Linked DNA regions of Azospirillum brasilense. The protein of the gene in region 1 interacts with the protein of each later gene in a pairwise test. Links are inferred from orthologs where the notes say so. Each region holds a gene or a part of one and is shown on either strand. Other genes may lie near its edges.

Evidence for each region. Proteins that work in one complex are often made in the same cells at the same time.
Region 2: the proteins of rho (region 1) and hfq interact in binary tests that used the Escherichia coli proteins (3 or more experiments, as listed by UniProt). The link is inferred for Azospirillum brasilense from one-to-one orthologs.

What each region holds. Positions count from the first base shown.
Region 1 is NZ_CP032345.1:1,614,029-1,619,902, forward strand. Bases 1,703-4,488 are described here. They hold rho (transcription termination factor Rho), read left to right. Parts: upstream 1,703-2,360; coding sequence 2,361-3,617; downstream 3,618-4,488. Other genes in these bases: D3869_RS07820 (cation-transporting P-type ATPase), read right to left, coding at 1,703-1,981; secB (protein-export chaperone SecB), read right to left, coding at 3,758-4,255; D3869_RS07835 (FxsA family protein), read right to left, coding at 4,356-4,488. Also shown: more of D3869_RS07820, read right to left, coding at 1-1,702; more of D3869_RS07835, read right to left, coding at 4,489-4,949; D3869_RS07840 (Tim44/TimA family putative adaptor protein), read left to right, coding at 5,191-5,865. UniProt on the Escherichia coli protein: Facilitates transcription termination by a mechanism that involves Rho binding to the nascent RNA, activation of Rho's RNA-dependent ATPase activity, and release of the mRNA from the DNA template.
Region 2 is NZ_CP032346.1:419,763-424,702, reverse strand. What follows is about bases 1,713-4,604. They hold hfq (RNA chaperone Hfq), read right to left. Parts: upstream 3,337-4,604; coding sequence 3,088-3,336; downstream 1,713-3,087. Other genes in these bases: D3869_RS15980 (D-amino-acid transaminase), read right to left, coding at 4,127-4,604; D3869_RS15985 (HAD family hydrolase), read right to left, coding at 3,432-4,130; hflX (GTPase HflX), read right to left, coding at 1,776-3,035. In the rest of the region: D3869_RS16010 (inositol monophosphatase family protein), read right to left, coding at 1-689; D3869_RS16005 (hypothetical protein), read right to left, coding at 686-1,216; D3869_RS16000 (hypothetical protein), read right to left, coding at 1,319-1,603; more of D3869_RS15980, read right to left, coding at 4,605-4,940. UniProt on the Escherichia coli protein: RNA chaperone that binds small regulatory RNA (sRNAs) and mRNAs to facilitate mRNA translational regulation in response to envelope stress, environmental stress and changes in metabolite concentrations.

The sequences.
Region 1 (5,874 bases):
CGGCGCGCTTCAGCGCGGGGGCGTCGTTCACCCCGTCTCCCGTCATGGCGACCGTGTAGCCGGCCGTCTGGAGCGCGCGGACGAGGCGCAGCTTGTGCTCCGGCGTGGTGCGGGCGAAGACGTCGGCCTCGCGCGCCACAGCGACCAGCGCCGCGTCGTCCAGCCGGTCCAGCTCGCTTCCCGACACCGCGTCGCCCGACAGGTTGAATTGCCGCCCGATGGCCTGGGCGGTGCCGGCGTGGTCGCCGGTGATCATCTTGACGCGGATTCCCGCCGCCTGGCACTCGGCCACCGCCGCCACCGCCTCCTCCCGCGCCGGGTCGATGAAGCCGCACAGGCCGAGCAGGGTCAGCCCCTCGCGTACATCGTCCATGTCGAGCACGGTCTGGCCGGGCAAAGCGGGGCGACCGGCGAGCGCCAGGACGCGCTGGCCGCGCGCCGCCAGATCCTCCACCCGCGCCAGCCAATGGGCGATGTCGAGCGGCGCGCTGCCGCCGTCCGCGGCCCGTACGTGCGCGCACATGGACAGAACGCGCTCCGGCGCGCCCTTGACGTACAGCAGCCCGTGCCCCTCATGGTCGTGGTGCAGGGTGGCCATGTACTTGTGTTCGGATTCGAAGGGGATGACGTCCGTACGCGGGCGGCGGGCCGTCTCCTCCCGCGCGTCGAGCCCGGCCTTCATGCCCAGCGCCAGCAGGGCGCCGTCGGTCGGGTCGCCGGCCACCGTCCACCCCTCCTCGCCGCGCTGAAGCTCCGCGTCGTTGCACAGCAGGGCGGCGCGGGCCAGCTCGGCCAGGACGGGATCGGCGGCGGGGTCCAGGGCCTTGCCGTCGCGGCGGAACTCGCCCTCGGGGCGGTAGCCGGTGCCGGTCACCGCGCAATCGCCCGCCGTGGTCACCACGGTCTGCACGACCAGCTCGTTGCGGGTCAGCGTGCCGGTCTTGTCGGAGCAGATGATCCCGACCGAGCCCAGCGTTTCCACCGCCGGCAGGCGGCGGATGATGGCGTTGCGCCGGGCCATGCGGGTGACGCCGATGGCCAGCGTGATGGTCATCACCGCCGGCAGCCCTTCCGGGATCGCCGCCACCGCCAGACCGACCGCGGCCATGACCATTTCCGGCCAGGGCTCCCCCTGGACCAGCGCGCCGTAGAGGAAGGTCAGCGCGGTCAGCGCCAGGATGCCGATGGTCAGCCAGCGCCCGAAGACGGCCATCTGGGCGAGCAGCGGCGTGGTCAGCTCCTCCACGCCCGCCAGGAGCGTGCCGATGCGGCCCAGCTCCGTCCGGTCCCCCGTGGCCACCACGACGCCGGTGGCCTGTCCCTGGGCCACCAGCGTGCCGGAATAGGCCATGCCGCCGCGCTCCGCCAGGGGCGCGTCCGCGGCCACCGCGTCGGCGCTCTTGGCGACCGGCACGGATTCTCCCGTCAGCGCCGCCTCCTGCACGCGCAGCCCCTTGACGCGGACCAGCCGCAGGTCCGCCGGCACCTTGTCGCCCGAGGCCAGCAGGACGCGGTCGCCGGGCACCAGATCCTCCGCCGGGACGGTCACCTGATGGCCGCCGCGCAGAACCACCGCCTGCGGCGACAGCATGCTGCGGATGGCGTCCAGCGCCTGCTCCGCCTTGCCTTCCTGGACATAGCCGATGGCGGCGTTGATCAGCACGACGCCGGCGATCACCGCGGCGTCGACGAACTCGCCCAGCAGGACCGTGACGATTCCCGCGCCGACCAGCACGTAGATCAGCAGATTGTCGAACTGCGCCAGGAAGCGCATCAGCGCCGACCGGCGGGGCGGCGGGGTCAGCCGGTTGGGGCCGTACCGCCGCTGACGCTTCGCCGCCTCGTCGGGCGTCAGCCCGTCGTCGGGGCTGTCCAGCGCGGCCAAGGCCTGGTCCGGCGGTTGGGCGTGCCAGGGCAGGGGGTCGGCGGAAGCTTCGGGAGCGACGATGGTTCCGGGTGCGGAACGGTCATGCGGGCTCATGATGTCAACCTAACCGTTTCTGTCCTGCCAAACCGCTTCTGTCCTGAACGTCCAGGTCGTGTCCCGGTGGCCTGGATAACAGGGGATGCGGCATCGTGACCCGGACGAAATCGCGCAAGATTCCGCCCCGTTTCCAAGAATTCGCTTTCATTTGACTTGCAGACGGCGTTCCGCTAACCATCTTTCCCACCACGGGGCGGCAAGCCTCGCGGGCACCCATCCCACATCCGCCGTTCCGTCCCTCCCCAACGATCTGGGCGCGACGTCCGACAGGCATTCCCAGCCTTCAGCGCCGTCCGACGCTCAACCGACGCACCCTGCGCCGGCCCGGGACCTCTGGCACTCCCCCTCGCATGACCGATTCCCTTAAGGCACCCCCATGCATCTCCAAGAGCTGAAGTGCAAGAGCCCCGCCGAACTGCTGGCGTTCGCGGAGGAATTGCAGATCGAGAACGCCAGCACACTGCGCAAGCAGGACATGATGTTCGCCATCCTCAAGCAGTTGGCGGAAAACGATGTTCCGATCTACGGCGACGGCGTGCTCGAGGTTCTTCAGGACGGCTTCGGGTTCCTGCGCTCGCCGGAGGCCAACTATCTTCCCGGCCCCGACGACATCTACGTCAGCCCCAGCCAGGTGCGCCGCTTCGGCCTGCGCACCGGCGACACGGTGGAAGGTCAGATCCGCGCGCCCAAGGACGGCGAGCGCTACTTCGCCCTTCTCAAGGTCAACACGATCAACTTCGATGCGCCGGACAAGGTCCGCCACCGCATCAACTTCGACAACCTGACCCCGCTCTACCCGGAAGAGCGGCTGCGCATGGAAGTCGACGACCCGACCAAGAAGAACTACACGGGCCGCATCATCGACCTCGTGGCACCGCTGGGCAAGGGCCAGCGCGGGCTGATCGTCGCCCCGCCGCGCACGGGCAAGACCGTGATGCTGCAGAACATCGCCCATTCCATCGCGACCAACCACCCGGAAGCCTACCTGATCGTCCTGCTGATCGACGAGCGTCCGGAAGAGGTGACCGACATGGCCCGCTCCGTGCGGGGCGAGGTCATCAGCTCCACCTTCGACGAGCCGGCGACGCGCCACGTCCAGGTCGCCGAGATGGTCATCGAGAAGGCCAAGCGGCTGGTCGAGCACAAGCGCGACGTGGTGATCCTTCTCGACTCCATCACCCGTCTGGCCCGCGCCTACAACACCGTCGTTCCGTCCTCGGGCAAGGTGCTGACCGGCGGCGTCGACGCCAACGCGCTGCAGCGCCCGAAGCGCTTCTTCGGTGCGGCCCGCAACATCGAGGAGGGCGGCTCGCTGACCATCATCGCGACCGCGCTGATCGACACCGGCAGCCGCATGGACGAGGTGATCTTCGAAGAGTTCAAGGGCACCGGCAACTCGGAGATCGTGCTGGACCGCAAGCTCTCCGACAAGCGCACCTTCCCGGCCATCGACATCTCCAAGTCGGGCACCCGCAAGGAGGAGCTGCTGGTCGACAAGGGCACCATCTCCAAGATGTGGATCCTGCGCCGCATCCTGATGCCGATGGGCGTGACCGACGCGGTGGACTTCCTGGTCGACAAGCTGAAGCACACCAAGTCGAACTCGGAATTCTTCGAGTCCATGAACCAGTAGTCGGTGGTCGCCTCTCCCCCATCCGGTCCAAGGCTGGGGGAGGGCATGAAAAAAGGCGGGAGGCCCGATGGAGCCTCCCGCCTTTTTGTTTGTCCGAAACCAATGGCTCGGATCAGGACGGCGCTGTCAGAACCGCGTCATCAGAACGGCGACTGCGGCGCCTCTTCGGCCTGGGCCTGCTGGCCGGCGGTCTGGCGGCGGTACAGGTCGACGAAGTCGATCGGGTTGATCATCAGCGGCGGGAAGCCGCCGTCCTGGGTGCAGCCGGCGACGATGGCGCGGGCGAACGGGAACAGCATCCGCGGCGCCTCGATCAGCAGGACCGGGCGGTGATGCTCCTGCGGCAGGCCGGGAAGCTGGAACAGGCCGCCGTAGGCGACCTCGACCAGGAAGGCCGTCGCCTCGGCCTGCTTGGCCTCGCAATGCAGCTTCAGCACGACCTCGTAGACGTCCTCGCCCATCGGCTGAACCTGCACGTCCACGCCGATGTTGACCTGCGGCTGCGGCTGGCCGGGCAGCAGGCTCTGCGGGGCGTTGGGGTTCTCGAAGGACAGGTCCTTCACATACTGCGCCAGCACATGCATCGGCAGCGACGAGGCGGCTTCCTGATCTTGACCGTTGATCTGCTGATCGGACATGGACAACTCCTGGCCGCTGGGCGGCATCACGATGGAAAGGTCTTCAAGACCCGCTGGCTAGCACGGAACCGCGGGCTCCACAAAGTGAAACCGGTGCGTTTCACCCGCGGTCGTTGCGGTGGGGCGAACCGGGAGGCGCCCAGCGGGAGTCACCCAGCTTGGGCATGTCGTCCGACCCGTCACGGTCCGCCGGACCGCCGCTTCCCGGGCGGCCGCCGTCGGGGTCGACCTCCTGGTAATCGACGTCGATCACACCCGGCGGCGGGCGGTTGCGCGGGCCGCCTTGCGGGCCGGCGGGGCCGCTGCCGCTCCAAGTCCGGCCGTGCATCTGGAAGGAGGTGGCGCCTTTCATACGGTCGAACAGCCAGCGGCCCAGAGCGTTGCGGATCGGGCGCACGAACAGCAGGATTCCGACGATGTCCGTCAGGAAACCGGGGATGATCAGCAGCAGGCCGGCGACGACGACGCAGAATCCCTCGAACACGGCGCCGACCGGGCTCTCGCCACGTTCCGCCGCCTGCTGCGCGCGCTTCAGCACGGACAGGCCCTGCCAACGGATCAGGACGGACCCGAGGACGGCGGACAGGATGACCAGCCCGACCGTCGGGCCGGCGCCGATCCAGTCGCCGACCTCGATGAAGGTCGCGATTTCCGCGATCGGCAGCAGAAGGAACAACAGCAACAGTGGATTCATGGCCGTCCTTGCTCTTTCAACCCCAAGGGCCTATCTACACCAGGGTACGCACCCGATCTTTGTTGGGAGAACAGCTCCGGCACGGGCCATCGGGTGGAATCCTCGGCGGAGAGAGCGAGCAGGGACTTGGTCCCGGCACCGTTCCGGTACACTTAATGCTCACCCGCCGGAGGGTCCAGTAGTGGATCAAGCGGGGCCGGTGTTTTCGGGGCCGGCCTTCAGTCACCCGGAAGGATGGATGATGGGAGATGGGTTTGTGTTCGTCGAGATCCTGATCTTCGCGATGATCGCGGCGTTTCTCGTGTACCGGCTGCGCAGCGTGCTCGGCCGCCGCACCGGTGAGGAACGTCAGCGGCCGAACCCCTTCACGGCCCGCCCCAACAACCAGCCCGACAATGTGGTGGCGATGCCCAACCGCGAGCGGCCCGTGCCGAACGCCGCGCCGTCGCCCGACGAGCCGGTGTCGCTGGCCACCGCGCTGGAGCAGATCAAGGCTGCCGACCCCAGCTTCGACGAGAAGTACTTCCTTCAGGGGGCCCGCGGCGCTTTCCAGATGATCGTGGAGGCCTTCGCCAAGGGCGACACGGCCACCCTGCGCCCGCTGCTGTCCGACGAGGTCTACGACAACTTCGCCCGCGCGGTGCGCGAGCGCCAAGCGGCGGGCGAGACGCTGGAAACGCGCATCGAGACGATCACCGACGCCGATGTGGTGGAGGCCCGCATGGACGGCCGCACCGCGCTGGTCACCGTGAAGTTCGTGTCGGAGCAGATGAACGTCGTGCGCAACAGCGCCGGTGCCGTGGTGGACGGCGATCCGAACGCCGTGGTCGAGGCGGTGGACGTCTGGACCTTCGCCCGCAACACCCGCGCCAGCGACCCGAACTGGGCGCTTGTCGAAACCCGCACCCCTCAATGACCGATCGGT
Region 2 (4,940 bases), on another replicon or contig:
TCCGCGTGGAGCAGGACGCCCGCCGCGTGATCCCAAGGCATCAGGCGGTGGTACATCGAGAAATGGGCCCGGCCGTCGAGCAGGCGCAGATACTCCTGCGCAGCACTGGACAGGCAGACGCGCGGACCGAGGGCGCGGCCGCGCTCATCGAGCTGGCGCCCCAGTTCCTCCGTGCAGAATCGCGTCGACAAGGCTCCGGTCATCTCGGCCAGGGGGACCGCCGGGGCAACCGTGACGCGCTTGCCGTTCAGGTAGGCGCCCTGCCCTTTCACCGCCGTGGCGATGCGCCCGTCGCACGGATCGTAGATCCAGCCGGCCACCGTCTCGCCGCGGCAGGCCAGGGCGATGATCACCGCGAAGAGCGGACGCCCGTTCGCGAAGTTCAAGGTGCCGTCGATCGGGTCGATGATCCAGACCGGTGCGTCGCCGTGGATGCGGTCCAGCAGGGACTTGTCCTCGGAGACGGCTTCCTCCCCCACCACCGTGCTGCCGGGAAGCAGGTCCAGCAGGCGCGGCGTCAGGGCGCGTTCGCCCGCCTCGTCGGCCAGGGTCACGAGATCGGCCGGCCCGGTCTTCTCACGGATGCCGGCGTTCGCCAGATCGCGGAAATAGGGAAGGATCTCGCTTTCCGCGACATCGCGGATGATCGCGGAGACGCGGTCGACGTCAGGAATCGGAAAATCTGTCACGGTTTCGGTGCCGCTTTGTTGGATCGGGGGTCGAGTCTCAGGACCGTTCCGCCATCCTTCGGCGGTTCCGGCAGCATGACTTTGCCGTCCAGACCACTGTCTTTCAACGCTCTCACCAGCGCATCATAGGTGGCCTGATCGGCCGCGGGGTTGGGGGCGGGCGGCGTGCCGGTCAGCGGGCCGGGTTCCGGCGGCTTGCGCGGCGCGTTCGGATCGGGTGGGGACTGCGGAACGTCGCGCGCTTCCCGGGTTTCCTCCTTGGGCGGCGGCGGGGGTGGACGCCACAGGCGGAAACAGTCGGTGAAGGTGGCTTCCTTGCAGGCCTTCAGCAGTTCCTTCGGGTCCGGCGCCACGACCAGCGGGCTGAAGGGGGCGGGCGGAAACACCGCGGGTTCCGGCGGCAGGGGATCCTCCGGAGCGACCGGCGGTTCTTCGACGAATCCCGGCGGCAGCATCCGCTCGGCGGCGGCGGCGGGGGCCATGAAGGCCAAAAGCGCCAGGGGCAGAAGAACGAGCGGAACGGGCAAGGGAATCCGGACAAAAGAAGAGGCGGGCCGTGCACCCATTATGGCGCCCCGCCCGCCGCATAGCCACGGACAAATCCTCGACCCCGCACCCTCCCCGCTCCGTCAGGAGCGCGGCAGGCTGTCGCTGGGCGTGACGTGCAGCGCCCAGGCGGCCAGTTCGGACCGCAGGGCGGCAATCTTGCTGCTTTCCGTCGGGTTGGTTTCCTTGCGCCAGGCGTCACTGATGATTTCCAGAAGCCGGGCGCGGCCGGCGGTGTCGCGCGACAATTCCTGGATGCGCAGCACCGCGGCACCGGGCGACAACTGCTCCTGGCGGGCGACCAGGGTCACCTGATCGGCCAGGAAGGCGGTGATCGAAAAGTGTGTTGGATCGGTCTGCAAACGCATAGGCGGGCCTCCTCCCGGGGATAACCCATCGGCTCCCCGGTTCAAATATCGGGGGCGCGTTGGGAAAAGGCTACACCTCGGACGTCGTAGGACGGGGCTGAAATCGGGCGCGTCATGTCGTCGCACGTGCACGAACGAATTATGACGCGCCCGAGTCCTTTATGGCGAAAGATCAGCCGTGCACGAACCGTTTCTCGAAACGGGCCAGATCCGCCGGGTCGATGGCCACCTGGATGTGGGCCTGGACCTCGTCGTCCCGCCGGTCCAGCACCTCACCTTTTGCATAGAGCCACGCGAGCGCCGCCCCGTCCCCCAGCGCGACGGACAGGTCCACCACATGGCGGTGGGCGTTCATCCGCTGGTCGAGCAGCCGGTCGAGATCGGCGATCCCCGCCCCCGACAGGGCGGACACCGCGACGGCGCGCGGGTTGCGGGCCGTTTGGGCGAGGACCGCCTCGCGGGACTCCTCGTCCAGCGCGTCGATCTTGTTCAGCACCTCGATCACGCGGTCGTCGGCGTCCGGGTCGATGCCCATGTCGCTCATGACCGTGTGCACGTCGGCCTTCTGGGCCTCGCTGTCCTGGTGGGAGACGTCGCGGACATGCAGGATGATGTCGGCGGCGTCGACCTCCTCCAGCGTGGCGCGGAAGGCGGCGACGAGCCCGTGCGGCAGGTCGGAGATGAAGCCCACCGTGTCCGACAGGATCACCTTGCGCCCGGACGGCAGGGTCACCTGACGCATCGTCGGGTCCAGCGTGGCGAACAGCAGGTCCTTGGCGAAGACGTCGGCGTTGGCCAGCCGGTTGAACAGCGTCGACTTGCCGGCGTTGGTGTAGCCGACCAGCGCCACCACGGGGTACGGCACTTTGGCGCGGGCCTTGCGGTGCAGGCCGCGGGTGCGGCGGACCTCCTCCAGCTCCTTCTTGATCTTGACGATGCGGTCGCCGATCAGACGGCGGTCCATCTCAAGCTGGGATTCACCGGGGCCGCCGAGGAAGCCGAAGCCGCCACGCTGGCGTTCCAGGTGGGTCCAGGAGCGGACGAGGCGCGACTTCTGGTAGGTCAGGGCGGCCAGTTCGACCTGGAGCATGCCTTCGCGCGTGCGGGCGCGGGCGCCGAAGATCTCCAGGATCAGCCCGGTGCGGTCGATGACCTTGACCTTCAGGGCCTTTTCCAGGTTGCGCTGCTGCACCGGCGACAGCGCGTGGTCGAGGATGACGAGGGATGCCTCCGTCTCCTCCACGATCTGGGCAAAATGCTCCACCGTCCCCGACCCGAGAAGGATCGAAGGCTGCGGGCGGTTCACCCGCGCGCATTCGGCGTGCACGACCTCCAGATCGATGGCGCGGGCAAGGCCCACCGCCTCGTCCAGGCAGGATTCGGGATGGCGCAGGACCCCGTCCGCCTCACTGCGGAGGACGGGGTGGACCACGATGGCGCGGCCGGAGGCATCAGGCGTCCGGCCGTTGCCATTGGTCGGAAGATCAGACGTTTTCACCTTCCTTGGGCGGCTCGAAAAGTTGGATCGGATGCGCGGGCATCACGGTGGAGATGGCGTGCTTGTAGACGAGCTGCGAATGCGCATCGCGCCGCAGCAGAACCGAGAAGTTGTCGAACCAGGTGATGATTCCCTGAAGTTTAACACCGTTCACGAGGAACACGGTCACGGGAGTCTTGTTCTTGCGGACGTGGTTGAGGAACACGTCCTGCACATTTTGGCTTTTTTCAGACATTTTATGTCGCCCCCTTCTTCAGTGTTTTTTGGGGCCCCTTGTTAGAAGCCCGCCCCCTGCAGCGATAAGGTCATGGTTGGTCGCAACCGTCTCGACTACTGGTCATCCGATATGGTGTCACCACCGCTGCCCACCAACCCGCACAATGCATGGCACGTGTCGTACCGATGGGCCGGAGGGAAGCGGGTGAAGCCGCTGCCCTCGCCCGCCCCTATTAGCACCGGGACCATTCCCGCGCCATGGGCACATTCCATGTCGATGTCGGCGTCCCCCACGAACCAGACGTCCGGGCCCGGCGGAATGTTCGCCGGTTCCAGCGCCATCAGCACCGGCGCGCCGTGCGGCTTGTCGAATTCGGCGTCCTGGGCGCCGACCAGACGGCCGAAATAGCCGGTCCAACCCAGCGCGTCGGCTTCCGCCCGCAGGAAGCGGCCGGTCTTGTTCGACACCACCGCCTGATAGATTCCGCGCTCGGCAAAGCCGCGCAGCAGGGATTCCGCACCCGGCAGGGGCCGCAGATGCTCCAGGTGATGGGCCTCGAAATAGGCGTAGAAGAGGTCGCGCGCGTCGGTCCAGCGCTCCCCGAAGATGCGGGGGAAGCTGTCGCGCAGCGACTGCTTGATGCGCTCCCGCGCCTCCTCCTCGGTCCAGGCCGGATGGCCGAAGGTGACCAGCGCATGGTTCAGCGCGGCACGCACCGTGCCCCAGTTGTCCACCAGCGTGTTGTCCCAGTCGTAGAGGACGGCGCGCGGCAGAACGGGCAGACGGTCGATGACGGCGGCGGCGTCGCTCATGACGGCACCCCGCCGGCCACGTAATCGAGATAGGCCTGACGCAGCGTCAAGGTGACCGGACCCGGCCTGCCCTCGCCCACCGGCTTCCCGTCGATGCGGGTCACCGGCAGCGCGAAAGTGCCGGCGGAGGAGACGAAGGCCTCGCGGGCGGCGAGCGCCTCGTCAACCGTGAAGCTGCGCTCCTCGACCGGAATGCCGCGCTCCCCGGCCAGCCGCAGGAGCGACAGGCGGGTGATGCCGTTGAGAATCTTCTGCGACGGGGCGCGGGTCACCAGCACGCCGTTCTGCGTGACGATCCAGGCGTTGGAGGAGGACCCCTCGGTCACCGTGCCGTCCGGGTCGATCAGCCATGCCTCGTAGGCGCCCGATTCGGCGGCCTGCTGCTTGGCCAGGACCGGGGCGAGGAGGCCGACCGTCTTGATGTCGCGCCGGCCCCAGCGGATGTCGGGCACGGTGACCACGGCCACGCCCTTCTCGATCTGCTCCGGCTTGGCGAAGGCGGTGACCCGCTTGACGGTCATCACCAGCGTCGCGGGGATCTCTGCCGGGAACTTGAAGTCGCGCGGGGCGACGCCGCGGGTGACCTGGATGTAGAGCGAACCGTTGCGGACGCCGTTCCGCCGCACCAGCTCGCGGGCGATCATCGTCACGACGCGCGGGGCCGCCGGCCAGTCCATGCGCAGTTCCGACAGGCTGCGGCCCAGACGCTCCATATGGCCGTCCAGGTCCGCGAAGCGCCCATCGAGGAGAGTCACCACCTCATAGACGCCGTCGGCGAACTGGAAGCCGCGGTCTTCCACATGGACCGCC